DNA from 3 places in the Niveispirillum sp. BGYR6 genome. Region 2 is predicted to be linked to each of the others. Evidence: riboswitches for the same ligand, from Rfam matches in the RefSeq annotation. Region 2 holds a riboswitch; each other region holds the start of a gene.
The links. A riboswitch is a leader RNA that binds a small molecule or an ion and turns the genes downstream of it on or off. The one in region 2 is predicted to bind cobalamin.
Positions count from the first base shown of each region.

Region 1: it holds a riboswitch for cobalamin, as region 2 does, so the genes downstream of both, PCJ49_RS01300 (DUF1636 domain-containing protein) here and PCJ49_RS07645 (TonB-dependent receptor) in region 2, are expected to answer to the same signal.
Region 3: it holds a riboswitch for cobalamin, as region 2 does, so the genes downstream of both, PCJ49_RS14350 (TonB-dependent receptor) here and PCJ49_RS07645 (TonB-dependent receptor) in region 2, are expected to answer to the same signal.

Region 1 covers NZ_JANLNL010000001.1:304,401-311,723, forward strand. The annotation lists gene cobN (cobaltochelatase subunit CobN) at 1-1,694, opposite strand, end outside; gene cobW (cobalamin biosynthesis protein CobW) at 1,701-2,735, opposite strand; gene PCJ49_RS01300 (DUF1636 domain-containing protein) at 2,748-3,164, opposite strand; cobalamin riboswitch at 3,281-3,526, opposite strand; cobalamin riboswitch at 3,572-3,794, shown strand; gene PCJ49_RS01305 (HupE/UreJ family protein) at 3,830-4,447, shown strand; gene PCJ49_RS01310 (ATP-binding cassette domain-containing protein) at 4,743-5,405, shown strand; gene PCJ49_RS01315 (ABC transporter permease) at 5,402-6,718, shown strand; gene PCJ49_RS01320 (DUF3299 domain-containing protein) at 6,734-7,255, shown strand; gene PCJ49_RS01325 (hypothetical protein) at 7,236-7,323, shown strand, end outside.
Region 2 covers NZ_JANLNL010000002.1:780,901-788,223, forward strand. The annotation lists gene PCJ49_RS07630 (YegS/Rv2252/BmrU family lipid kinase) at 1-202, opposite strand, end outside; gene PCJ49_RS07635 (UDP-2,3-diacylglucosamine diphosphatase) at 466-1,251, shown strand; gene PCJ49_RS07640 (glycosyltransferase family 1 protein) at 1,248-2,276, shown strand; cobalamin riboswitch at 2,348-2,603, shown strand; gene PCJ49_RS07645 (TonB-dependent receptor) at 2,929-4,911, shown strand; gene PCJ49_RS07650 (PepSY domain-containing protein) at 4,911-6,479, shown strand; gene PCJ49_RS07655 (DUF1428 family protein) at 6,446-6,799, opposite strand; gene PCJ49_RS07660 (S9 family peptidase) at 6,888-7,323, opposite strand, start outside.
Region 3 covers NZ_JANLNL010000006.1:73,277-80,599, reverse strand. The annotation lists gene PCJ49_RS14350 (TonB-dependent receptor) at 1-1,585, opposite strand, end outside; cobalamin riboswitch at 1,758-1,959, opposite strand; gene PCJ49_RS14345 (methyl-accepting chemotaxis protein) at 2,166-4,244, shown strand; gene PCJ49_RS14340 (DNA repair exonuclease) at 4,320-5,564, shown strand; gene PCJ49_RS14335 (YhaN family protein) at 5,564-7,323, shown strand, end outside.

The DNA.
Region 1 (7,323 bases), on a different contig from region 2:
GTGATGGCGGCCAGACGGCGTTTGGCCTGCGCCGCTTCACCGGGATTGGTCAGAATGAAGGGATAGATCACCGGCAGGGCGGATATGGCCAGTTCCGGGAAACAATCCGGCGTCAGCGCCACGGCCTTGCCGGGCAGCCATTCCAGCGTGCCATGCGCCCCCAGATGCAGCAGGGCGTGGGGTGCCTGTGCCTGCATCCAGTGGCAAAAGGCCATCAGCCCATGGCGTGGCGGCAGGCTGACATCATGGTAATCGGCCCGGCGCTGATCAAACCGCCCGCGTTCGGGCGGCAGGGCCAGCCAGTGCGGGCCGCAGGCCAGGGCGCGGAAATGGAAGGCCCCATCGCGGAATATCGGGTCATCCTGCGGCGGCCCCCAGGCTTCCAGCATCCGGCGGGCGGCGTCCGGGTGTGCATCCAGCCATGCCTGATAGGCGGACAGGGGCAGGTGGGCGGCGGCATCCCCCTGGATGATGCCATCCAACAGGGCGCGGTCCGTTGCCGGCAGCGGCCCGGCCTGCCAGCCGGCGCCGTGCAACAGGTTGATGATGGCGCGCAGGCTGGCCGGCACATCCAGCCCCACGGCATAAGCCTCCCGCCCCGCCGCCCCCGGATAATCGGGCAACAGGATCACCAGACGGCGCTGAACTGCCGGGGTGTGGCGCAGGCGCAGCCGGGCCAGCACCCGTTCCACCACCTGATCCAGCAAGGCCGGTTCCGGGCGGGAGAGCGCCACGGCGGTGGCATCATCGGCCTGTTTGAAGGCAATCGCCCCGCTTAGCACCCGGCCATCAATTTCCGGCAGCACCACATGCATGGCAAGGTCCGATGCGCCCAGGCCCCGATCCGATGCCGCCCAGGCATCACGCAGGGTGGTGGCATTGACCAGATGTAACAAGGGCGCATCGCCAAAGGGCAGGTCGCCGCCACCGCCAAACGCCGTCAGCGTCAATACCAGATCGACCGGGCCAATGTTGTGGGCGGCCAGGGCGTCGGCCACCCCCGGCACCTTCAGCCCTGGCAGGTGGAAGGCATGGACCGCCACCCCCGCCCCCGCCAGCCTTTCGATCAGCATATCCGCCGGGGCGGTATCCCCAGCCAGCACCTGGGAGCGGTAGAGCAATACCACCACCCGCCCCGCCGACCCGTCGCCGGCCATGGCATAGGGGGCAACCAGCGGGGCGGCCACGGCAGCGGGAATATCCTTCCCGCCATCCAGCAGGCTGCCCATCCCCCGCACCAACCCGTCGGCATTGGCCATGCCACCGGCGCGGAACAGGGCCAGCAGGCGGGACAAAGCGGGGCCGGGCAGGGTGGACAGGTCCGCCAGCCGTGGATCGTCCCGATCCTCCCCCGGCAGCAGGGCCAGTTGGATGCCATGGCGCTGGCAGCGCTGGGCCAGACTTTCAGCACCATAGCGCCACCAGTCCAGCCCGCCCAGCACCCGCACCACGATCAGTTTGGCATGGCGGGCCGTGCGGTCCAGCCACAAATCCACTGACATCGGGTGCGCCAGCACGCGCAGATTGACCAGCCCCAGGCCCCAGCCCACACTAGCGGCGGCATGGGCCGCCCCCAGTGATTGCAGGTCGCTGTCGGAAAAACTGGCCACCAGCACGTCGGCCACCGGCTGGGCAATATCGACGGCTGCCGATTGCTCATCCAGAAGGGCGCTGCTGGTGGCCAGAAGATGCATGGTGGATCAGCCGGCCAGAAGGGCGGCCACGGCAGCGCGGTCAAACCCGTGCAGCCCGATGGCGACCAGTTTGCCCTGCCGTTCCTCAAACTTCTCCCACAGCCGGTCATAATATTGGTTCACCCGGCCCCCCACCGCCTGCACGGCCAGCCGCATCGGCTTGCCGGCCACGGCGACATGGCCCTTCACCCGCAGAATGCCATGGTCACGGGCCAGCGCCTCAATCCGGGCGGTCAGAGCGGCGGCATCGGCCAGCGGCGGCACGGGCACGACCACGCTGTCGAAATCATCATGATCATGGTCTTCTTCCGCGTCATGATGGGTGCGGCGGTTTTCGATATCCTGCTCCGTCGCCAGCCCCAGGCCCAGCAGCAGGTCAGGCGAAACCCTTCCTTCCACGGCAGGGATGATGCCGACACCGCGCGGCAGGGCGCGTTCCACGGCGGCACGGGCGCGGGCCTGGCCCGCCGCGTCCAGCAAATCATCCTTGGTCAGCACCACCAGATCGGCACAGGCAATCTGGTCGCCAAACACCTCTTCCAGCGGGTTGTCATGGTCCAGCGCCGGGTCGGCGGCGCGCTGGCTTTCCAGGGCGGCCAGATCGCCGGCCACCTGACCATCGGCCAGGGCAGCACCATCCACCACGGCCACCACGGCATCCACCGTCACCCTGCCCTTGATCGCCGGCCAGTTGAAGGCCTGCACCAGCGGTTTGGGCAGGGCCAGACCGCTGGTTTCAATCAGGATATGCTCGACCGCCGGCTGGCGGGACAGCAGCACATCCAGCGTGGGCGCAAAATCATCGGCCACGGTGCAGCACAGGCAGCCATTGGCCAGTTCGACGATATTTTCATCCGGGCAGGTCTCATCCCCACAGCCCTTCAACAGCGCACCATCCACGCCGACATCGCCGAATTCATTGACGATCACCGCCAGCCGCCGCCCGCCGGCATTGCCCAGCAGGTGGCGCACCAGGGTGGTTTTGCCGGCACCCAGAAAGCCGGTGATGATGGTGCAGGGCACCTTGTTGAGATTGCTCATGGTTTTGGACTTTCAACCGGCAGCGATGGGGGCGGGGAAGGCGGGCAGGCGGGCGATCAGCCCCTTTTTCAGGGCGGGCGGACGGGTGCGCCAGGGCAGCAACCCATCCTGCGATTCCGCCAGCAGCCGGGCGGCGGCCAGCAGGTCGGCGGGGCCGCTGGCCGGGTCAATCTCCCCGAACAGATATTGCCAGCGCCCGGCACATTGCAGCGCGGCCGACGGGCCACGGTTGCAGTTGCCCAGGCAATCCACCACCTGCACCGCCACGTCATTGGGCTGGCTGTCGCACAGGCCGCGCGCCAGCACGGCCCCCGGTCGTTGGTCGGGGGCCAAGTCCGGCGGCGCATCAGGCCCCCGGCAGGAACGGCAGACGGACACCACGGGCCGAACCGGCCCGGCATCTGCTGCAATCATCATCTGGTCGGTCATCTTCCCCGTATCCGGCCGTTCTTTCCAGGGATGCCGGACAGGGAAGCACCGCGATCAAGGCGGCTCCATCGGCGCAGGCAGAAAGCTGGCCGACCGGCACCGGGGCACCCCGCCCGAAACCGTCCCTGACGCGCGGCAGGTCTCCTGGCTCATGGGTCATCACCTGTTCCGCCTTCCCGGTTCCGGTAAAGAACCAGTGGCCTGGATGAAACAGGCTCGCCACACACAGTTGCGGGGGCAGCCACGGTCGCCGATGTGCCCGTCCCGCTTATCGGATTGGGCAAAACATCAGGTCCGTGTTCCCTTTTAACGCCGACCGGGTTGCACAGGCCCGGCCGACGACCGGCGCAATTGGCAATAGACCGGATGGCAGAGGCGCTTGTCAATCATCCCGGCTTGGCCCCATAGTGGCGGCGCATTCCAACGGTTGCCGGATTCAATACCGGCATGAAAAGGGAACGCGGTCGGCCGGACCCCATCCGGTTACAAGCCGCGGCTGCCCCCGCAACTGTGTGCGGCGAGCGTTCGGTCCATTCAGGCCACTGGTTTTCATGCTTGAAAACCGGGAAGGCGGACCTGACGCGCCATCAGCCGCAAGCCAGGAGACCTGCCGCTGGAACCATAGCCGCAACCGTCCTCGGAGGGAGGACGTAAGAGGAGGAAGTATGTCGTTTCAATTCCGCTGCACCGCTGGCTGCGGTGCCGCCCTGGCGGCCAGCCTGATCGCCACGCTGCCGGCCCATGCCCATCACATGATGGATGGCAAGCTGCCGGCCACCTTCATGCAGGGGCTGCTGTCCGGCCTGGGCCATCCGGTGATCGGGCTGGACCATCTGGCCTTCACCCTGGCCGCCGGTCTGGCCGTGGCCGCCGCCGGCCTGCCGCTGCTGCTGCCGGTGCTGTTCGTTGCGATCTCCTGCATTGGCGTGGGGCTGCATGTGGCGGGTGTCAACCTGCCGGCATCCGAACTGCTGGTGGCGCTGTCGGTGCTGACGGCCGGCAGTGTGATTGCCAGCGGGCGCAAGCTGCCGGTCGCATTCTGGGCCGCCTTGTTCGCCTTTGCCGGCCTGTTCCATGGCTATGCCTATGGCGAGTCGATCTATGGTGCGGAGGCGACGCCGATTGCGTCATATCTGCTGGGTCTCGCGGTGATTCAGTCCCTCATTGCCGTGGGGGCGGCGCTGGCCCTGCGCAACCGCGCCTGGATCGCCGGCCTGTTCCCGCGTTTGGCGGGCGGTTTGGTGGCCCTGGTCGGGCTGGCGGTGCTGGCGACGCAGGTTTGAAAAACTGTTCCAGTATTTTGTGTGTCAGCGCTTCCTCCCCGTCATCCCGGCGAAAGCCGGGACCTAGGGCCACAAGATCGACGTCAACGCCTGTTGATTGATCCGGCTGAAAGGTGGGGCGCGTTGCCCCTGGGTCCCGGCTTGCGCCGGGATGACGGGGAAGGGGTGAACGGATATGTCACTCAAGGCCGGGCCGCTCCCATAGCGCCCGGCCTTTTCTGTCGCATTGTTTTGTTATGTTATAATGTATAAATCGAAGCGAGTTTACCCACGGCAAGGCGGGAGAGCGGTGGCCATGGCCGATGCCCTGATCGAAATTGACAATCTGCGCCATTCCATTGGCGGGCGGGATATCCTGTCTGTTCCGGCGCTGCATCTGGCCAAGGGGCAGCATGGTCTGCTGCTGGGCCCCAGCGGCAGCGGCAAGACCACGCTGCTGAACCTGCTGGCGGGGCTGTTGCCGGTGATGGCGGGCAGTTTCAAGCTGCTGGGCCAGGATATGCGCCAGTTGGGCCCCGCGGGGCTGGATCGGTTACGGGCCCAGCATATCGGCATCGTTTTCCAGCAACTTCATTTGATCGAGGCGGTGACCATCGCCGACAATCTGCGGCTGGCCCAGACGCTGGCCGGTCATGCGGTGGATGAGGCGGTGATCAAGGAACTGCTCTCCCGCGTCGGGCTGGGGGACCGGGCCAAGGCCCGCCCGTCCGACCTGTCGCAGGGGGAACGCCAGCGGGTGGCGGTGGCCCGCGCCCTGGTAAACCGCCCGGCCCTGCTGCTGGCGGACGAGCCGACCAGCGCGCTGGATGATGAGAATTGCGCCGCCGCCCTGGACCTGCTGTTGCAGCAGGCCGATCTGAGCGGTGCCACCCTGCTGATCGCCACGCATGACCAGCGGTTGACGGTGCGGGTGCCGGTGGCCCTGCGCCTGACCAAGCCGGAAGGGATGGCAGCATGAACATGCTCACCCTCAGCCTGGCCTATCTGCGCCAGCGGGCGCTGACCAGCCTGTTGAACCTGCTGCTGCTGGCCCTGGGTGTGGCCACCATCAGCTTTCTGTTGATGCTGGACCGGCGGATCGAGGATCGGTTGGCCCGCGATGTCGCCGGTTTCGACATGGTGGTGGGGGCCAAGGGCAGCCCGCTGCAACTGGTGATGTCCGCCCTGCTGCATATCGATACGCCGACGGGCAATGTGCCGCTGTCGGCGCTGGACACCCTGCGTGCCAACCGGCTGGTGCGCGAAGTGGTGCCGGTGGCGCTGGGCGATAATTACCAGGGCTATCGCATCGTCGGCACGGAACCCGCCTATATCGACCATTATGGCGGCAAGCTGGCCCAGGGTCAGCTCTTCGCCCAGCCGATGGAAGCCGTGCTGGGGGCCACGGCGGCGGCCACAGCCGGCCTGAAAATTGGCGACAGCTTTGCCGGCAGCCACGGCCTGACGGCGGGTGGGGAGGTGCATTCCTTTGCCCCCTACAAGGTGGTGGGCATTCTGGCCCCCACCGGCAGTGTGCTGGACCGGCTGGTGCTGACCCCGGTGGCCAGTGTCTGGGCCGTGCATGAGCATCACCACCATCATCATCATGATGGCGATGATCATGACGAGGATGGGGACGCCGATGGCGATCATGACCATGATCACGACCATGCCATGGCCGGGGCGGATCATGATGAAGACCACGACCATGATCATGATGCCAAGGAAGAGCCGGGCCATGAGCCGCACCGGGAGGTGACGGCCCTGCTGGTGCGCTATGCCACGCCGCTGGCCGCCGCCCGCCTGCCGCGGGAGATCAATACCGGCACCGACATGCAGGCGGCCAGCCCGGCGACGGAGATGCTGCGCCTGCGCTCCCTGCTGGGGATCGGGGTGGATACGATGAAGCTGTTTGGCGGGGTGCTGGTGCTGGCGGCTGCCCTTGGCACCTTCATCGCCCTTGCCAATTCGTTGCAGGAACGCCGATATGATCTGGCGATCATGCGCACGCTGGGGGCCACCCGGTCGCGCATCCTGGGCCAGATATTGACAGAGGCATTGCTGGTTGGCGGGGCAGGGGCTTTACTGGGCTTCGGGCTTGCCCATCTGGGGATGGTGCTGATGGGTCGCTTCTCCGCCCAGGCGCGTGACCTGGGGCTGGCGGTGCCGTCGATGGGGCTGGTCGATCTCTGGCCGCTGGCTTTGGCGCTGGGCACGGCGCTGCTGGCGGCGTTGCTGCCGGCAATCCGGGCCTATCGCGGGGATGTGGCGCGCATGTTGGCGCAACGCTGAGGGAGTGTGCGGGTTATGGCTGGATGCAAGCGTTGGGCGGGGTTGGCCCTGGGCGGGTTGTTGATGCTGGCCGGTGCCGGCACAGCGTCGGCCTTCAAAGAGGTGAAAGACCCCAATCTGGCCGCCAAGGCGAGTGATGCCAACCAGCCGGGCGCCATCCCCCGCGCCACGCTGGGTTGGGACCGCATCGCCAATGTGCGGGAGGTGGACAAGATCATCAAACAGGTCTCCCGCCCTGTCGCCCTGTTCGGCAAGGAGGTGGCGGCCCTGGATGGCAAGCCCTTCACCGTGGCGGGATTCTTCCTGCCGCTGGATACGTCGGACAAGAGCCGGAAATTCCTGCTATCCTCTCTGGCGCCGTCCTGTCCCTTCTGCCCGCCGCCGGGCCCGGCCGATCTGATCCAGGTGGACGCCACCGACCCGGTGACAGCCACCCTGGAGCAGATCAAGCTGGAAGGCACCCTGCGCCTGTCGGCGGAGGATGAAAACGGCATCTATTACCATCTGGAGAATGCCCGTGTCGTGCCCACGTCCTGACCGTTTGCCCCTGCTGGCCGGTGCCGCCCTGATCCTGGCCTTGACGGCTGGCATGGCGCTGCCGGCGG
Region 2 (7,323 bases):
CGTTGATGGTGCCATCACCACCCGCCGCCACAATGACGTCAAAACCACCGGAGCGCACGGCCGCCGCCGCCATGCGCTCCGCATCGCCGGCGGCCGTCGTCGCCGACAGCTCGATTCCCGCCCCCGCCCCCCGCGCAGCGGCCAGGGCACGGTCCAGATAGCCCGGCCGCCGTCGCCCCGCCGTGGGATTGAAGATGACCAACAATCGACGTCCTGGCGCAGAAACAGGCAAAGCCGCCCCATTATGACGATCGGATGAATGGATCATGTATTCATCATGACTGTCCGAAGAAGATTTGAATAACATGAGGTTCTTCACCGCTCATATGGTGGTCAATCGCCCGGAGTGCCGATATAGAACCAGCAAGCTGTCGATAGATAGTCTTAAGCCATGACAATAACAATATGTGGATGAGACGGTTTATCGGGGTGGGGGATTGGGGTTGACCGGCCATGGGGGCAGTCATGCTGGGCGACGAAGACGTCAAGCGTTACCGGACGATCTGGCTTTCCGACATTCACCTGGGCACCCGCGGGTGCCAGGCGGAAATGCTGCTGGATTTCCTGAAACATACCGAGTCGGATCGTCTCTATCTGGTCGGCGATATCGTCGATGGCTGGCGGCTGAAGAAAAGCTGGTACTGGCCACAGGCGCATAATGACGTGGTGCAGAAGGTGCTGCGCCGCGCCCGCAAGGGCACCCAGGTGATCCTGGTGCCCGGCAACCATGATGAGGCTTTCCGGGAATTTGTCGGGCTGCAGTTCGGCGGCGTCACCATCCTGGAAGACACCATCCACGAGGCCGCCGACGGCAAGCGCTATCTGGTGATCCATGGCGACCAGTTCGACGCCGTGGTGCGCTATGCCAAGTGGTTGGCCTTTGTCGGCGACAGTGCCTACACCTTCCTGCTGTGGCTGAACACGGCAGTGAACAAGGTTCGCCGCAAGCTGGGTTTCCCCTACTGGTCGCTGTCAGCCTATCTGAAGCACAAGACCAAAAAGGCCGTCGAATTCATTGGCGATTACGAAACCGCGCTGACCGACGAAGCGCGGCGGCGGCAGGTGGATGGCGTCATCTGCGGCCATATCCACCATGCCGAAATGCGCGACATGGACGGTGTTCTCTATGTGAATGATGGGGACTGGGTCGAATCATGTACCGCACTGGTGGAACACATGGACGGGCGGCTGGAAATCCTGCGCTGGGCGGATATTGTCGCCTCCCGCACGGCGATGAAGGCGGCAGCGTGAAGCTGTTGATCGTCACGGATGCCTGGCATCCGCAGGTCAACGGCGTCGTGCGCACCCTGACGACGACGCGGGCCGAACTGGAACGGCTGGGCCATCGGGTGGAGGTGATCTCCCCCGACCGGTTCCGCACCATCCCCATGCCGACATATCCGGAAATCCGCCTCGCCCTGGCCCCCGGCCGGCGGGTGCGGCAGATGATTGAGGCGGCCCAGCCCGACGCCATCCATATCGCCACCGAAGGGCCGCTGGGCTTCGCCGCCCGGCGTTACTGCCTGAAACGCGGCCTGCCCTTTACCACCGCCTATCACACCCGTTTCCCGGAATATGTGCGGGATCGCGCGCCAGTGCCGCTGCGCCTTTCCTATGCCTTTGTGCGGCGGTTCCATTCGCCAGCCCATTCGGTGATGGTGGCCACCGCCAGCATTGAGGCTGATCTGGTGCAGCGCGGCTTCACCAATATTCGCCGATGGTCGCGCGGGGTGGATACCGAGCTGTTCCGCCCGCGCGACAAGAGCCTGTTCGACCATCTGCCCCGCCCCGTCTTCATCTCGGTCGGCCGGGTGGCGGTGGAAAAGAATATTGAGGCGTTCCTGTCGCTGGACCTGCCCGGTTCCAAGGTGGTGGTGGGCGACGGGCCGCAGCGGGCGGAGCTGCAGGCCAAATATCCCGGCGTCATCTTTGTCGGCGCCAAGCATGGTGAGGAGCTGGCCCGGCATTATGCCGCCGCCGATGCCTTCGTCTTCCCCTCGCGCACCGACACGTTCGGGCTGGTGCTGCTGGAGGCGCTGGCCAGCGGCCTGCCGGTGGCGGCCTTCCCCGTGCCCGGCCCGCTGGATGTGATCGGCAGCCATCCGGCCGGTGTGCTGGATACGGATCTGCGCCGCGCCTGCCTGAAGGCGCTGGAAATTGATCCCGCGCTGTGTCGCGACCATGCGCTGACCTTCTCCTGGCAGGCCTGTGCCCGCCAGTTCCTGGCCAACCTGCGCCCCTTCACGCCGGAAGGCTTGGCCGATCAGGCGGCTTGATCGCGATCCGCCTTGGCTCACGCCATCACGGGCCGGCGCGGCATAATCTGCCGTTGCCGGCCCGTTTTGATTCGGTTATGCCTAAAGCCGGTGGCGCTTAACCTTTCATGCCACCAACCATCAACACGCCGGTACCGGGAACACAGTGCGGGTCATCTGACCCAAATCTGCGGCTATCCCTGTAACTGTAAGCGGCGAGCGTGACAGACGGGCGGGGCCGCAACCCCGCAGCCACTGGGCACCCCCTGAAAGGGGCCATGCCTGGGAAGGTGTCTGTCAGGCGATGACCCGCGAGCCAGGAGACCGACCGGCGCTGTGTCGCTCTCTGCTTTGGCTCAGGGGTTGGCCGGGGCACGGGTTCACTCTCGTCTTGAGCGACGACCGAGCGGCGGGGGCCGCATCGGAACGTGCCGACGGGTGCCTGGCAACAGGCGCGTCCGACCGCTGGCGCGCGCCTGTTCGCCTGCCGGCGAGATGCCCCCTGCCCTGTTGCAGTGTCGCCAGACGGGGCTGTCGTCGGGGCTTGGACCCGCGCGGCGAAACAGTGCCGGGAACGCGATCTGTAACAGTTTCGGAACAGTAATTAACTCCCGCGGACGGGAGCGAATGTTACGGCAACTGAATGATCGCGCTCATGCATTGTGGGGAACCAATGACAAATAACCAGGTATCCCGGCTGGCCCTGATGGCCCTGGCCGGTCTCACCACCCTGCCCGCCGCTGCCACCGTGGAGATGGCGCCGACCGAGGAAATCATCGTCACCGGCCGTTCGCTGGAGGAAACGCTGCCCCAGGAACTGGCCGCCTATGGCAGTGATCTTGAAATCATCGGCGAACGGCAGATCAAGGAAGGGGGCTTCCGCGATGTTTCCCAGGCCCTGCAGATGCTGACCCCCGGCCTTTACCTGATGCCGCATTCCGGCCCCTTCTCCTATCTCGATATCTCGCTGCAGGGGTCGCGCACCCAGGATGTGCTGTGGCTGGTGGATGGGGTGCGCATCAATAACCGGCTTTACGGCACCACCACGCCGGCCGACACGCTGCCGGCCAGCATGGTGGAACGGATCGAGGTGCTGAAGGGCGGGCAAAGCCTGTTCTTCGGCACCCAGGCCGCCGCCGGCGCCATCAATGTGGTGACGCGCGGCTTCAGCGACACGCCGGACGGGCAGGCCAATATCGGCTTTGACACGCGCGGCACCTATCATCTGGATGGCTATGTCCGGGGCCGCATTGATGCGCATAAGCTGGTGCTTTACGCCACCAAGGAAAAGGCGGAGGGCTATCGCCCCTATACGGTGATGCAGCCCAGCGCCACCCAGCGCGACCGCGGCTTTGATGTCCGCTCCGCCGGGCTGAAATATGGCACGGAACTGGCCGAAGACCTGTCGCTGGAACTGTCCTATCAGCATACCGACGCCAAGGTGGATTTCGCCACCCCGGCCCGCACCTTGCTGAATTACAATGACCGGGACGAGGAGATTGCCAGCCTGCGGCTGGATTACACGCCGACCGGCATCGCCCAGTTCTTCCTGAAAGGCTATTTCCATGATTGGGATACGAAATACGCCAATATCCAGAACAGCCTGACCGGCGGCCCGCCAGTGGTGATCAACCCGCCCGGCACCTATTGGGGCTATCGGGATTACGGGGTGAACGGGGTGCTGAAACTGGCCCTGCATCGCGGCGTGGATTACCTGCTGGGCTATGATTTCCAGAATTTCCATGGCCGCGATGATGTACTGCTGATCGCTGGCAAAACCGAACAGGTTCATGCCGGCATCCTGCAAATCCGCAGCAATGATGATCTCTCCAGCGATCTGAAGCTGGCGGCCGGCGTCCGCTATAACCACACCGATGCCGCCGACAGCACGGTGTGGAATGTCAGCGGCCGCTATGATTTCAGCGAGGCGCTTTATCTGGAGGGGGTGGGCGGCACCTCCTTCCTGTTGCCCAGTGCTGAACAATTATTCGCGGTTGATCCCTGCTGCGCACGCGGTAACCCGAAGCTGGCCCCCGAGCGCAGCCTGTCCGCTAACCTGTCGCTGGGCGGTGCGCTGGAAACGGCGGGCCGGATCACCTGGCAGGTGACCGGCTTTGCCCGCCGCATCAATAACCTGATCACCGACAGCTACAGCAACCCCGCCTTCCCGGACGGGATTTACATCAATGAAGACCGCAAGGTGCAGGTGCGCGGCGGGGAGTTCCAGGTCGGCTGGCAGCCGGATACGGATTGGCGGCTGGATGCCAGCTATACCCATACCCGCTCCCGCAACCAGGGGTCCGACCAGCAACGCGACCGCATCCCGACGGATTTCGCCAAGGCCGGTATCTCCTATCAACCGGTCGACCGGCTTTTCGGTGCCGATCTGGCGGTAAGCTGGACCGGGGATAGCTGGCAGACAGTCAGCGGCTTTGGTCGGCGTAATTACGGCAACCATGTCGTCACCGATCTGGGGGCCCATCTGTTCCTGGACAGTGAGCGGCGGCACCGGCTGGGGGTACGGCTGGAAAACCTGTTTGATGAAGAATACTCCACCCGGCTGGGCAGTGCGGCGGCCGATGCCGGCGGGCGCTTCCTTTATGGTTATCGCGGGGTGCCGCGCACCCTGCATGTCAATTACGGCGTCCATTTCTGATGCCGGCCAGCCTTGTGCACAAGCGTCGCCCGCCGCCCGCCCATTGGCGGGCGGCGGTGCTGCGCGCCACCGTCTGGGCCCATCGCTGGTTGGGCGTGGGCCTGGGCCTGGTCATGCTGGTCTGGTGCCTGTCCGGCTTTGTCATGATGTATGTCGATTATCCACGGCTGACGGCGGAGGAACGTCGGCTGGGCCTTGCCCCCCTGGACCTGAGCCAGCCGCTGGCCGACCTGTCCGCCAGCCTGCCGGCGGAAACCCCATTGGCCGGCTTCCGCCTGGAAATGCTGGGCGACCGGCCGGTGCTGCGCCTGCAACCCGTCGGCGGGCGCGGCCCCCGGCCAGGGGAACAGATGCGGGCAACACCCCTGCTGCTGGACGCCGTGACCGGCCAGTCGGTGGCCGCGCTGACGGCAGAACAGGTGGTGACACTGGCCAATGATGCCGCCCGGCGCAGCGGCATTGCCGGCAGGGCAGAGGCCGCCGAGCTGATCGAGGCGGACCAATGGACGGTGCAGAATGCCCGGCGCCACCAGCCGCTCTACAAGGTGCCCTTCAATGATGCCGCCGGCAGCGTGCTCTATGTCGCCGGGGCCAGCGGGGAACGGGTGCAGCAGACAACCCGCTGGGAACGGTTCTGGGGCTGGCTGGGGGCGGTGCCGCACTGGCTCTACCCCACCTTGCTACGCCAGCAGCCGGTGCTGTGGACGCAGGTGGTGATCTGGCTGTCGCTGGCCGGCTGTTTCCTCACCCTGGCCGGGATCATCATCGGGCTGGTGCGGCTGCGGCGGCGGGATGGCAGCCTGTCCATCCCCTATCGCGGCCTGTGGCGCTGGCACCATGTCAGCGGGCTGGTGGCCGGGCTGCTCACCCTTTCCTGGGTGGCATCGGGCCTGCTCTCCATGAACCCCTGGGGGCTGCTGGACAGCGAAGCCGGTGGCCAGTGGCGGGGCCGGCTGGCCGGCACGCTGACGGGGGTTGATGCCGCCCATGCCCTGGCGCTGGCCCCCGGTCTGGCCCTGCCCCCCGATACGGTGATGCTGGAGGCGGTGCCGCTGGGCGGACGGCTGCACCTGACGGCGGTGACGCGGGATGGTCTGATCCAGCGCTTCGATGCGGGGGGACGGCCCGCCCCCCTGACGGAAGCAGACATCAGCGATGCCATCACCACCAGCAGCACCCGCATTGCGGAACTGACCCTGCTGAGCGAACCGGACGATTATTATTACGCGCATAAGGGCATTGTCACCCTGCCGGTCTGGCGGGCCATCCTGGCGGATGCGGAGGCAACGCGGCTTTATATTGATGCCGGTTCCGGTGCCTTGCTGCGGGCCTTTGATGCCCCGGCCCGGCAGTTCCGCTGGTGGCAGGATGGGCTGCACCGGTTGGATTTCGCCTGGATGCGGGCGCGTCCCCTGTGGGATCTGCTGGTCATCCCGGCCCTGGCTGCCGTCAGCCTGCTTTGCGCCACCGGCAGTTGGATGGGCCTGCGACGGCTGGGGCTGAAACGCCGCCGCCGTCGCAAGCCCGGCGGGATTCAGCGCACCACGATACTTTCAAACCCGCCATAGATCATGCGTTTGCCATCAAAGGGCAGACTGGCGGGATCACAGTTCAGGCGCGGGTCGGCCATCACCTTGGCGTTGATCTCGTCCCGCGCCTGACGCGACGGATAGGTGATCCAGGCGAACACCACCACCTCTTCCTCCTTTGCCATCACAGCGCGGGGGAAGGAGGTGAGTTCGCCATAGGGCACATCATCGGCCACCGCCTCCAGATAGGAGAGCGCGCCATGGTCGGTCCAGACCTCGGCGGCGGTACTGGCCAGGGCCTTGTAATCGTCCAACCGGTCCTTGGGCACCGCGACGATGAAGCCATCAACATAGGGCATGGGTTTCCTCCGTCCTTGGGATTGTTTTTCTGCCAACAATCCCAAGGACGGGTGAGGCTGCCGCGATCCGACAGGCTGCCCGAAAAAATCAATTCCCGATCTGCGCCTTCAGGAACCGTTCCCAGGCGGTCATGATCCGGACCATATCCTCCCGGTTCATCGGGTAATGGTCCATTTCCTTGATTTCAATATACTCCACGGCCTTTCCAGCCTTCAGCAGTGCCTTTTCCATGTCCCGGCTATGGCCGACATCGGCCTGCACATCCCGGTCGCCATGGATCAGCAGAACCGGCACCTTGATCTCAGCCGCCCGATGCACCGGGGAATTGCTGGGATCAAATCCATCGGCCTCCCCAAAGATGCGGTCGCGGTTATAGTTCTTGGTCCGCACTTTGCGCAGATCATTATAGAGCCGCTCCATATTGGCGACCGGTGCGGTGGCCACGGCGCATTTGAACAGGTCCGGCGTCTTCACCGCACCCATCAGCGCGGCATAGCCGCCATAGCTCCAGCCCAGGATGCAC
Region 3 (7,323 bases), on a different contig from region 2:
CGGTATGGTGCGGCCGGCGCGGCAGATCCCGACCGGTCACCCGGTCGGTGGCATCCAGATAGGTATAGTTGGCGGACAGCAGCAGGCTTTCCACCGGACGGGCCTGGAAGGTCAGTTCCACCCCTTGCGTCCGTGCCTTGGCGACATTCACATAGGCCGAGGTAAAGCCGATGAGATTGTCATACAGGTTGCGGAACAGGCTGGCCCCTAGCGTCACCTTGCCATCCAGCAAGGGCTGTTCAATGCCGGCATCCATGCCCTTGGCTTCCTCCGGCCGCAGCTTGGCATTGCCATAGCTGGGCTCGTAAAGCTGATAGAGCGTCGGTGCCTTGTGGGCCGTGCCATAAGACGCGCGCAGGATGGTGCCGCTCTGCGGTACCTGATAGGCGCCGGTCAGCCGGTAGGTTGCCTTGGAGCCAAAGGCGTCGTGATCATCCACCCGGCCGCCGGCGGTGACGGTCAGGTTATCCAGCAGTTCGGCCTGATATTGCAGGAAGGCCGATTTGGTGGTCACCTTGTCATCGATGCCGGGTTCCAGACCGAAGGCGGTGGTATTGGTGGTCTTGGCGGTTTCGCTATCCACCGACAGGCCGAAGGTGGCGACATCGCGGCCCAGATGCAGGTTGCCCTGGTAATCCAGCGCCTCCCGCCGGCTGTCGAAGGTGGATTTCATGTACCAGCCCGTCGGCTCGTCGAAATCACGCTGGGTGCTGGCGATGGAGGCGGCAAAATTGTTGGTGAAGCGGCCATCCAACAGGGAGAGGTCGGCGGCAGCGCGGCCCTGCCACATTTCCTTTTCCTGGGAGGCGGCACCATCGGCGCCGAACGGATCGTAATCGCTATCCAGCCAGGACCAGCCGCCGCTGACATCGAAGCGCAGCACCTCATTGGCCTGCACCGCCAGCTTGCCGCTGACGGCGCGGGCATCGCTGCCATCCTTCTCCGGCCCGATAAAGGTGCGCGAGAAGCCATCGGTATGCAGGTTGGAGGCGTTCAGCGCATAGGAAGTGCCGTTGCTGGCCCCGCTGATCCCTGCCTGCTGGCGGAAGGTGCCATAGGAACCGGCCTCCGCCAGCGCCGTGACGCGGGGGGCACCACTGCCCTGGCGGGTGATGATATTGATGACGCCGCCCATGGCGTCATTGCCATAAAGCGCGCTCTGCGGGCCTTTCAGCACCTCGATCTTCTCGATATCGCCGGTCAGCAGGCTGTTGAAATCGAATTCGTTGCCGGTGCTGGCAGCATCGTTCACCTCCACCCCGTCCACCAGCACCTTCACCATGCCGGATTCCGACCCGCGCAGCCGCACGGTGGAGGTGGCCCCAAAGCCGCCATTGCGGGAGATGGAGACGCCGGGCAGCCGCTTCAGCAGGTCCAGGGCCTGCACCTGCTGGCGGCGATCAATCTCCGCCCGGTCAATGACATCGACAGAAGCGCCGACGCGGGAAGCCTCTGTGGGCAGACGGTTGGCGCTGACGACCAGTTCCGCCAGCTCCGTGGTGGGGGCCGATTGAGCCGCCGCCGGCAGGGTGGCAAGACCAGCCAGCAACAGCGGGCCGAAAAGGGAAAGAGAGGGACGCGACATTTCTGGTTTCACTCCGCTTCGCAAAAACCTGGGTCCGGCGGAGCCTGAACCGGCGCGAAGCGGGGAACAGGAGCCTAAGCCCCGGAAAACCGCCCCAGCCGGCCCGTCAGGACCGCCGAAGCGCCAACGCGAAACGGAAAACCGTCCCACCGGGGCACCCCGCCCAATGGCCGCGCGACGCATTGCCGATGGCAGGTCTCCTGGCTTGCGGGTCGTCGCTTCCGCCCGGCCTTCCCAGTTTCCCAGTGGCCATGATGGGCATCGCTCGCCGCTTACAGTTGCGGGGGCAGCCGCGGCTCCAGGCTGTGACCAGCCCTTGCCCGCGTTCCCTTTTCACCCCCTGTTACGGGGGAACCATCGATAAGGCCGTCATACGCCGGTCATGCTTGGCAATCAAGCCACCGCACCGCCGCGCATGGCAAGGCGGCGACCGACGCATCCTATCCAAAAGATAAAACGCACACGTTGCATTGGGGCTGGTCTCTCCATGCAAAGACCGTCACAATCGGCTGACATATTGCAATGCGGAACAATCCAACACCCCGTTTCTCCCACCTTGTGCGCAGGAGACGAAATGGTGATGCTCACATTGCTCAAGTCATCCCTGAAAGCGCGCCTGGTCGTTTCAGGCATCGCTGTCTGCCTGTTGCTGGGGGCCAGCCTGATCGGTGTCACAGGATATTTGACCTACCAGGACACCAAACACCGGGTGGAAGAGACGGTACAGGAAAACAGCCAACAGTATGGGCTGATTGCCGCCGACATCATCAATCAAGCACTGCACAATGCCAATTTGATCAATGGCTTCGTGGAAGGGGCGCTGGATTCGGCCCGCCCGTCGCGGGAGATGTTGTCGGCCCAGGCCATGGGGATGGTGAATGCCAATCCGGGCATTGTCGGCGTCACAATCGCCTTTGAGCCCGACGGGCTGGATGGCAATGATGCCGGCCAGCTGGGCACACCGGGCGCCGATGCCAAGGGGCGCTTCGTGCCCTATTTCTTCCGCAAGAGCGGTGGGGGTGTGGGCATTGATGTGCTGGTGATGACGCTGGAGGCCGGGATCAAGGAATGGTACCTGGACCCGCTGGAACAGAACCGCACCCTGCTGACCGCCCCCTATATCTATCCGGTGGAAGGCAAGGATGTGCTGATGGTGACGGCCAGCGTGCCGATCCGGCGCCAGGGCAAGGCGGTGGGTATCACCACCACCGATCTGGCACTGACCGCCTTGCAAAAGCAGTTCGCCAGCTTTCGGCCGATGGGCGTGGGTGATGTGCGGCTGATCGCCCATAACAACCATTGGGTGGTGCATCCGGCGGCCGACAAGCTGAACGCCAAGGTGGAGACGCCGGGCCTCGCCCCGCTTCTGGCGGAAGCGGCCGGCAACGGCCGACCGGCCACGGCCCGGCTGACCCTGGACGGGGTGGACCGTATCGCGGTGGCCCTGCCCATCCGTTTTGCCGGTGCCGCCGAACAGTGGAGCGTGCTGGTGACGGTACCCACCGCCGTGGTGACCCAGGCGGTATGGGACAATGTGCTGCCGATGGTGTTGACCGGGCTGGTGCTGGTGGGATTGGCGGCGGCAGCCTTCGCCTGGCTGGGCCACGGACTGGCCACCCCTATCCTGAACCTGACCCAATCCATGGGCCGCATGGCCAAGGGTGATCTGGGATCAGAAATCCCCTGCCAGGGCAATGGTGACGAAATCGGCCAGATGGCCAAGGCATTGCGGGGTTTCCGGGATGGGTTGGCAGAGGCCGAGCGCCTGCGGGAAGCCGCCACCCGACGGGAAGAGGAAATGGCTGAACGTCAGCGCAGCGACCGGCTGGCCCTGGCCGACCAGTTCGAACGGGAGGTGGGCGCCCTGCTGCGACAGGTGAATGAAGCTGCCGGCCAGTTGGTCGACCAATCCAACCTGATGTCCAGCGATTGCAACGCCACCCAGCACAGTGCCGCGCTGGGGGCCGCCGCCGTGATGGAAGCCGCCTCCAACGTGCAGACGGTGGCGGCGGCGGCAGAAGAACTGCGCGCCTCCATCGCTGAAATCGGCAATCAGGTGCAGATGTCGGCCGGCGTGGCCGCGCGGGCCGCCGACGAAGCGGGTGCCGCCACCGAGACGGTGGACGCCCTGAACCAGAGCGCCGACCGCATCGGTGCCGTGGTCGGGCTGATTTCGGAAATTGCCAGCCAGACCAACCTGTTGGCGCTGAATGCTACCATTGAGGCGGCGCGCGCGGGAGAGGCCGGCAAGGGCTTTGCCGTGGTGGCGGCAGAGGTGAAGAATCTGGCGACCCAGACCGCCAAGGCGACGGAGGAAATCGCCGAACTGGTGGCCAATATCCGCAGCAGTTCCGGCGAAGCCGTGAAAGCCATCCAGGGCATTGCCGCCACCATCCGGTCGATTAATGAGACCTCCACCGCCATTGCCGGTGCCGTGGAGGAACAGACGGCGGCAACGCAGGAGATTGCGCGCAATGTGACGGAGGCATCACGCGGCACCGATGATGCCTCGCGCGCCATCCAGGGTATTGCCGACAGGGTGGTGCAGGTGACGGAGGCCGCGGCCATGGCGTTGAGCAGCGCCACCGATGTGCGTGGGCACGCCACCCAGGCGGATGGGGAAACCCACGGCTTCCTGCGCCGCATTCGGGAGGGGTGACGCCAAGCGGGACTGGACCGGGGGCCTGCTTGCCGTTAAGCAAGGGGGCCCCTTGTCCATCACCGGTTGGGTCCGATGCGCTTTCTTCACGCCGCTGATATCCATCTCGACAGTCCGCTGCTGGGCCTGGCCGGGCGCGCCGGGGCGCGGGCGGATGAGCTGGTGGGGGCGACAAGGCGGGCGCTGGTGCGGCTGGTGGATGCAGCATTGGCCGAACCGGTGGCCTTTCTGATCATCGCCGGCGATCTGTATGATGGCGATTGGCGCGATTTCATGACCGGCCTGTTCTTCGCCGGCCAGATGGCCCGGCTGGAACGGGCGAACATCCCCGTCATCATCCTGCGCGGCAACCATGATGCCGAAAGCCTGATGACCAAGCAGTTGAGCCTGCCCGGCAATGTGCGGGTATTCTCCGCCCGCAAGGCGGAAACCATCCGGCTGGATGATCTGCGCGTGGCCCTGCATGGCCGCAGCTTCCCCAGCCGGCATGTGACGGAGAATATCGCGCTCTCCTACCCGCCGCCGGTGGCGGGGTATCTGAATATCGGCGTGCTGCATACGGCCCTGGAAGGAAGGCCGCCGCACGCACCCTATGCCCCCTGCTCCATCGCGGACCTGATGGGCAAGGGCTATGATTACTGGGCGCTGGGCCATGTGCATGAACGGGCCGTGCTGGCGCAAGACCCCTGGATCATCTTCCCCGGCAATCTGCAGGGCCGCCACGCCAATGAAACCGGGCCGAAAGGGGCCACGCTGGTCAGCGTGGAGGAAGGCCGCATCGCCAAGGTGGAGGCGCTGGCCCTGGATCAGGTGCGTTGGGCAAAGCTGGTGGTGGATGCCAGCGATTGCGCCGATGAGGCCGCCCTGGGCGACCGCCTGGCGGCAGCATTGACAGCGGCCAGCACGGAGGCCGAGGGCCGAACCCTGGCCGTGCGCCTGTGCCTGACCGGTCGCACCGGGCTACATCGCTGGTTAAAATCGGATACGGAACGATTGGCGGCAGAGGTGGAGCTGGCGGCCAGTCGGGCCGGCGGGGATATCTGGATCGAACGGATCGTTATCGAAACGACTGACGCGGTGGCGGTTCCGGCGGCGGCGGGCGATGCCTTGGCCGAACTGGCCGCCGCGATTGCCGAACTGCGCGACGATCCCGCCGCGCGGGGGCTGCTGGCTGACGATCTGGCGGCCTTGCGCCACCGGCTGCCCCCCGGCGCGCTGGAGGCGGCCGGGCTGGCGGGAGAGGATGAGGCGGCGATGCTGGAAGCCGTGCTGGCGGATGCCGAATCCCTGTTGCTGAACCGGCTGGCGGGGGAAGCGTGATGCGGATCGACCGGCTGGACCTGGAGCGTTACGGGCATTTCACCGACCATCGGCTGGATTTTTCCGGCGCGGATGTGCGGCTGCATATTGTGCATGGCGCCAACGAGGCGGGGAAATCCACCGCCCTGTCGGCCATTTGCGACCTGCTGTTCGGCGTGCCGGAACGCACGCGGCTGGGTTTTCGCCATGGCAACAATGCCTTGCGCATCGGCGCGGTGCTGCGCCAGCCGGATGGCAGCCTGCTGGAGGTGAAGCGGCGCAAGGGGCGGCAGAACACGCTGCTGGCCGCCGATGGCAGCACAGCCCTGGGTGATGGTACGCTGGCCCCGTTGCTGGGCGGCATCGACCGGGTGCAGTTTGAACGCCTGTTCGGGCTGGACCATGCCCGGCTGCGTGCGGGGGGAGAGGCGATGCTGGCGGCCGGCGGCGATCTGGCCCGCACCCTGTTCCAGGCCGGCAGCGGGCTGACCGGTATTGCCGATCTGATGGCCGGACTGATGGCCGATGCCGACCGGCTGGGCAGCCCGCATAAGCGCCAGGGCAGCAAGCCGCTTTATGAGGCGTTGGACGCGCATCAGGCGGCATCGGCCCGGATGCGAAACGAGGCCACCAAGGCAGAGGCCTGGGAAGCGGCAGAGAAAAGGCTGGCCGATGCGCGGGCGGCCCTGGCGGGGTTGCAGGCGGAACTGGAAAAGGCGCAGCGGGCACAAAGCCGGCTGGAACGTATCCGCCGCGTGCGGCCGCTGCTGGCTCGGCTGGAGGCGCTGGCCGCCGAACGCGGCGAGCTGGGCGAGGGGCCGGACCTGCCGGCCGCCCTGGCGGAACTGTGGAACGCGGCGGCGGCCCGATTGCTGCAGGCCGAACGCCATCGCCAACAGGCCGCCCAGCAGGTGGAAACGGCCTTGGCGGCGCTGGCCGACGCCGGGGAGGCCCCCCGCCTACCCGAACTGGCGACGGAGATCGAGGCGCTGTTCCAGCGTGCCGGCAGCGTGGAAAAGGCCCGGGCCGACCTGCCCCGCCGCCAGCGGGAACTGGAAATGGCCGATGAGCGGCTGGCCCTGCTGGCTGGACGGCTGGGGCGGCATGATGCGCCCGACGCCCTGGAAGCGGCCCAGCCGGGCCGTGTGCTGGCGGCCCGCATCCGCGAGAAAGCCGCCGCCCATGGCCGGCTGGATGGGGCACGGGACGCGGCCGGCAAACGCGAAATGCTGGCCGCCCGCAGCCTGGCCGATCTGGCCGATGGCGCCGGCGATGGGGAGACGGCCGGCGATCCGCTGGCCGCAGAGGCAGCATTGGCCGCCGCCCTGCGGTTGGGGGAGGTGGAAACGCGGCTGGACGAGGCGGCACGGGAGGCCGATGCCCGCACCGACGAACTGGCCGATGCGCTGTCGCGGCTGGGCCGGTTCAGCGGCGGGGCCGAGGCCCTGGCCCGGCTGCCCCTGCCCGATCTGGCGGTGATTGAGAGCTGGGCCACGCGGCTGGGCGATCTGGCGCAGCAGCGCGCCAAACTGCGCGATGCCCTGGCCCAGGCCGAGGCAGACGCGCGCAAACATGCCGCCACCCTGGCCGAACTGGCCGCCGATGGCGAGGTGCCAACCCTGGCCGCCATTGAGGAGGCACGGCGGCTGCGCGATGGGGCCTGGCAGGCCATCCGCCGCCGGATGCTGGAAAAGCTGGACGTTCCGGATGTGGAATGGTCTGCCCTGGGGTTGGGGGAGGCCCCGGCCCCACGCTTTGAGGCGACGATACGGACGGCCGA